Linked DNA regions of Prochlorococcus marinus subsp. marinus str. CCMP1375. The protein of the gene in region 1 interacts with the protein of each later gene in a pairwise test. Links are inferred from orthologs where the notes say so. Each region holds a gene or a part of one and is shown in the gene's direction. Other genes may lie near its edges.

The links.
Region 2: the proteins of ftsZ (region 1) and PRO_RS08775 interact in binary tests that used the Escherichia coli proteins (3 or more experiments, as listed by UniProt). The link is inferred for Prochlorococcus marinus subsp. marinus str. CCMP1375 from one-to-one orthologs.

Annotation. Positions count from the first base shown.
Region 1 is NC_005042.1:1,285,934-1,288,869, forward strand. The notes cover bases 2-2,879. They hold ftsZ (cell division protein FtsZ), read left to right. Parts: upstream 2-821; coding sequence 822-1,937; downstream 1,938-2,879. Other genes in these bases: PRO_RS06810 (cell division protein FtsQ/DivIB), read left to right, coding at 2-663; panB (3-methyl-2-oxobutanoate hydroxymethyltransferase), read left to right, coding at 2,095-2,865; hemW (radical SAM family heme chaperone HemW), read right to left, coding at 2,834-2,879. Also shown: more of PRO_RS06810, read left to right, coding at 1-1; more of hemW, read right to left, coding at 2,880-2,936. UniProt on the Escherichia coli protein: Essential cell division protein that forms a contractile ring structure (Z ring) at the future cell division site. The regulation of the ring assembly controls the timing and the location of cell division.
Region 2 is NC_005042.1:1,635,203-1,638,116, reverse strand. What follows is about bases 7-2,862. They hold PRO_RS08775 (rod shape-determining protein), read left to right. Parts: upstream 7-836; coding sequence 837-1,889; downstream 1,890-2,862. Other genes in these bases: PRO_RS08765 (hypothetical protein), read left to right, coding at 2,637-2,862; mreC (rod shape-determining protein MreC), read left to right, coding at 1,894-2,640; PRO_RS08780 (single-stranded DNA-binding protein), read right to left, coding at 316-705; PRO_RS08785 (DedA family protein), read left to right, coding at 7-319. Also shown: more of PRO_RS08785, read left to right, coding at 1-6; more of PRO_RS08765, read left to right, coding at 2,863-2,914. UniProt on the Escherichia coli protein: Forms membrane-associated dynamic filaments that are essential for cell shape determination. Acts by regulating cell wall synthesis and cell elongation, and thus cell shape.

The DNA of each region.
Region 1 (2,936 bases):
GTAACGAAAGGGAGAGAACCCATTAATAGCAATCAAATCCATATCAAGGGTGCTGCAAATACTCCCAATAGAGAAATAGTTAAGGCTATGGGTATTAATTTGCCAACATCCCTTTTAGAAATAAATCCAAAACAACTAGAAAACAATCTTCAAAAGAATTTACCGATAAAAGCTGTTGCAATTAGTCGAAGGATTGCTCCACTAGGAATTGACGTACAAATTTTAGAAAGAGAGCCCATAGCTTTTGCTCTAAGGAAACAAGGCAATAATCAAGAAAAAGGAATGGTTGATAAAGAAGGTTATTGGATACCCATTATTAATGGCACTAATGAATCTTCAAACACATCAAAAGGTCTCATTATTGATGGCTGGGACCCTAGCAAAAAAGATCTGATTAAATTTCTCTTGAGAAATCAGACTAGTCTTGGCAGCCCTCTTAAAAGAGTTATTTTCAATCCAAATGGAAATATAAGCCTCCAAACAGAGTTTTTTAAATTTGTTCATCTAGGGAACAAATCAAACTTGTTAGACCAGCAATTGAAAGCAATTGCTCAATTGTCTAAGTCACTCCCAAATAAATTAACTGACACGTCCGAAATTATTCTCAACTTAAAAAATCCCTCAAAACCAAAATTGTTTTTACCAAATGAAAAAAATAATTAGAAAAAACACCTCTTCAAAGCCATGAAAATCTGGAGAAAAGTCAGTGAACTCTGATTTATCTCCTTAAAGAAAGACGAGACTTTCTTGAAAAACCCAACAGATCTCCAAAGCCAGTCATAATGCACCAAAAATCATTCATCTAAATCCCGAGTATGGTGATGGCTATGGGAAACAATTCAAACTCGTCCATTAGATCAGAGAGCATTCAACCAAGCCAGAATGCCCGCATTGAAGTAATTGGCGTAGGTGGTGGTGGCAGCAATGCTGTAAATCGAATGATTCTTAGTGATCTTCAAGGGGTCTCATACAGAGTTCTCAATACTGATGCACAAGCTTTGTTGCAATCTTCGGCTGAGAATAGAGTTCAACTTGGTCAAACATTAACTCGAGGCCTAGGAGCTGGAGGGAACCCAAGTATTGGAGAGAAAGCTGCAGAAGAATCTAGAGCAGAGCTTCAACAAGCTTTAGAAGGTGCCGATTTGGTATTTATTGCCGCTGGCATGGGTGGAGGAACAGGCACTGGAGCAGCACCAGTAGTTGCAGAAGTAGCCAAACAAAGCGGAGCCCTTACTGTCGCAATAGTTACTAAACCATTTAGTTTTGAAGGTCGCCGCAGAATGCGTCAAGCAGATGAAGGTATCGCCAAGCTCACAGAAAGTGTTGACACTTTAATTGTCATCCCTAACGATCGCCTTAAAGATGCAATTGCAGGAGCGCCCCTTCAAGAAGCATTTAAAAATGCAGATGATGTTTTACGAATGGGAGTGAAAGGCATAACCGACATAATCACTTTGCCTGGTCTTGTAAATGTGGACTTTGCGGACGTTCGCTCTGTAATGACTGAAGCTGGAACATCATTACTTGGAATAGGCATTGGATCTGGTCGTTCTAGAGCCGCCGAAGCCGCTCAAGCAGCAATAAACAGTCCTTTATTAGAAGCTGGTCGTATAGATGGAGCAAAAGGCTGCGTAGTAAATATTACAGGCGGGAAAGACATGACATTAGAAGACATGACCTCTGCTTCAGAGGTTATTTACGATGTTGTAGACCCAGAAGCAAATATTATTGTTGGCGCAGTTATTGATGAAGCTCTTGAAGGGGAAGTTCAAGTAACTGTAATTGCAACTGGTTTTGATGGGAATCAGCCTTACACCAAGCAAAAAGCAGGTGCTAAATTATCTCCTCAATCTCTATATCGACAAACACCAAACAAAGAGCCTGGAGCAAGTATCCCTGAATTCCTAAGACTTAGACAACTTAGGCGTGATCAGTAAAATCAAGGCTTTAATTTAGGTGACCCGGAATCCACGCCAGATTCAAGCATCCCTTGTGGCTGCTACCTTCCGGTCCTGACCAGATTTAGGCGTCGAAGCCGCATGGGCCCGAGTCTCCTAAAGTTTAGCAATCCAAATCTCTTAGCAAACAAGCTAAATGCTTCCTAAGGAATTAGTTCGATTTAAAGAACTTGGAAATCAAATCACAATCCTCACTGCTTGGGACAGCCTTTCTTCGGCAATTGTTGAAGCTGCAGGAGCAGATGTTGTTCTTGTAGGGGACTCACTAGCAATGTTCATTCATGGGCATACCACAACATTGCCTGTAACTCTTGAACAAATGCTCCATCACACTCAAGCTGTTGGGAGAGGTTTTTTAAGTCCAAAAAATAAGCAACCTCTAGTAGTTTGTGATCTTCCATTTCTGAGTTATCAATGTGGAGAAGATAAAGCCGTAGCGGCAGCTGGAACCTTACTGAAAAACTCTTGTGCTGCAGCTGTAAAAATCGAAGGAGCTGAACCTGAAGTCATTTCAGTTATTGAAAGGCTTATTCGAATGGGCATACCTGTAATGGGGCACCTTGGCTTAACCCCACAATCAGTTAATAATCTTGGGTATCATCGACAAGCTGAAGACGCATTGGGGCAAGAAAAGTTAGTCACTCAGGCTCTAAAAATTGAACAGGTTGGCTGCTTTTCAGTAGTCTTAGAACATGTCCCTTCAAAAGTTGCCAGTAAAGTAACTCAAATGCTCAAAATCCCTGTAATAGGAATTGGTGCAGGAGAGGAATGTGATGGTCAAGTAAGAGTAACCGCAGATTTACTAGGCCTTACAGACAAACAGCCTCCATTTGCAAAACCCCTTATAGATGGAAGGTCCTTATTTATAGAATCACTTACAAGTTGGGTTGATCAATTGAGGAATTAAGTAAAGACTCATACCACAACAACATATCAACAAGAATCTGATTACTAAGATCCATTCCATGAGGATCAGTT
Region 2 (2,914 bases), 350 kb from region 1 along the record:
TAGAAGTTGGTTTGATAGACATGGCAATGCATTAGTTTTCTGGGGAAGGCTAGTACCTGGAATTAGAACATTAATTTCTGTTCCTGCTGGAATTGAGTTAATGCCTTTTCTACCTTTCATTATTTGGACAGCTGCTGGAAGTCTGGTTTGGACAATTTTGTTAACTGTTGCTGGAATATTTTTAGGAGAAAGTTATAGCAATGTAGAAGTATGGTTGGAACCTATTTCAGGAAGTATTAAGGTCCTACTATTATTTACAGCATTGTCTTTGGTTGTTTGGGTATTGATACGTAGGATTTTTACTAAAAAGAAAAATTAGAATGGAATATCATTAGGATTTTGTTGATTTATATGAGATTGATTGTTTGACACTCCGTTGTTAAAAGAATCTTTTTTGCTACCCAATAATTCAAGTCGGTCTACTCTAATTACAGGCTTGGATTTATTCTCTCCTGTATTTTTGTCTTTCCATTGATCTTGCTTAAAGCTTCCAGTTATTCCCAATAAAGATCCTTTCTTTACGTAATCTGCTGCTACTTGTGCTTGCTTTCCCCAAATTTCGAGATTAAACCAATCAGGTTCTTCATTACGACTTCGTCTATTTACTGCAATTGTAAAATTTGCAACTATGGTACCTGATTCGAAATATCTGACTTCAGGATCTCTGCCGGCTCTTCCAACTAGATTAATAGAATTAATGGTCACTATCTAATTTTTTTAGAAAACATCGAATTAACTATAGCTGGATTTATTTGCCATGTTTTAGAAAAGAAATACTTATGTTTTTTCTAGATAGTTTTACTAGTGTAAGTTACTAGTCACAAATACAAACAATCGTGTTTTTAAGACGTTTCAGACTTTCTCGTGATATTGGTATTGATCTTGGCACAGCCAACACATTGATTTATGTCCAGGGTAAAGGAATAGTTTTAGAAGAACCTTCTGTAGTGGCAATGGATTTAGAAGAAGGTGAACCACTAGCCGTTGGAGACGATGCAAAGATGATGCTTGGGCGTACTCCTGGAAACATTAGAGCAGTTAGACCTTTACGAGATGGAGTAATTGCTGATTTTGATGCTGCTGAGCAAATGTTGAAAACATTTATTCAAAAGTGTAATGAAGGTCGTGGAATTATTGCTCCTAGGTTAGTCGTTGGAATCCCAAGTGGTGTAACTAGTGTGGAGCGTCGTGCGGTTCGAGAGGCTGGTTTAGCTGGAGCTAGGGAAGTTCATTTGATTGACGAACCTGTAGCTGCTGCTATCGGGGCACATCTTCCAGTGACCGAAGCAATAGGAACAATGATTGTTGATATTGGTGGTGGTACAACAGAGGTAGCAGTCCTTAGCTTGGGAGGCACTGTTTTGAGTGAATCTGTTCGAGTTGCTGGAGATGAAATTAATGATTCAATCGGTGTTTATTTAAAGAAGGTGCATAATCTTGTTGTTGGGGAGAGGACAGCCGAAGAAATCAAAATTCGTATTGGATCTGCTTTCCCAAATAATGATTTTGATATGCAATCAATGGATGTTCGTGGTCTGCATTTGTTATCTGGATTGCCTCGTTCAATTACTTTGCAGGCAGGTGATATTAGAGAAGCCATGGCTGAGCCTTTAAATAAAATTGTTGATGCAGTCAAAAGAGTTTTAGAACGGACTCCTCCTGAATTAGCAGCAGATATTGTTGATAGAGGAATTATGCTTGCAGGCGGTGGAGCATTAGTTAGAGGAATCAGTGATCTTGTCAGCCATGAAACCGGCATCTTTACTCATGTGGCTGAAGAGCCACTGCTATGTGTGGTAAATGGGTGTGGCCAAGTTCTCGACAATTTCAAGCGATTGCGACGGGTAGTTGATACACCTGAATTTGCTAGAAATGCTGTAAGGGATTAATTCTATGATTAACCCTCGACGAAAGGCTGCTTTTCGTTGGTGGTATAAAAGGAATTTGTGGTATGGGTTTGCTTTTACTTTATTTCTTATATTTGTTCGATTAACTAAGGGGGCATTTTTATTAGATTCTTTTGCATTTATTTCTAGACCTTTTTGGCCTGGAACAGCTCAGAAAGAATGGATAACCAATGGGATTAATCTTGAACAACAAATAAGATTGGATTTATTAGAAAAGGATAATCAACGTTTGAGAACATTATTAGATTTAAAGAATTCATCTAATAAAGATATTATCTCTGCGGCTGTTATTTCTAGAAGGTCTAGAGACTTTTGGCAGCAATTGGAGCTTAATAAAGGGTCTAATCATTCTATACAAAGAGGGGATGCAGTGATGGGACCTGGTGGCCTTTTAGGGATTATTCAGAGTGTTACTCCTACTACCTCCCGAACACGTCTGCTTACAGACCCTGGTTCTAAATTAGGGGTATGGATAGAAAATAAAAAGGTTCATGGTGTGTTAGTGGGAATTGGTACTAATCGCCCTCAATTAAATTTTTTGGAAAAAGTTCCTAATGCAAAAGTTGGAGATATTATTAGTACTTCGCCTGCCAGCACATTAGTTCCACCAAATCTTCCAGTAGCAGTGATTCAGCTAATCAATAGCGATAATTTACCTTCACCATATGCTGTTGTTCAGTTAATTGCCTCACCAGAAGCTATTGATTGGGTTCAAATCCTAAGGTTTAAATGAGGAAAGAGCAGAAAAAAACTATTTATAAGTTTTTAGTTTTATTAGTGCCGTTGTTGATACTTTCTTCTCCCTCTTGGTTAATGCTTGGTGGAGTAGGAGCAAGATGGGCTCAATTATGGTTATTACCTTGGGCGCTTATTGAAGGACCTTTAGCAGGTCTTTTTGCGGGCTTTTGTTTAGGTACTATTCTAGATACCATTAATCTTGACGGATCTTCTCAAATTCCTGCATTGATGCTACTAGGTTTTTGGTGGGGGCGACTTGGTACTAAAAG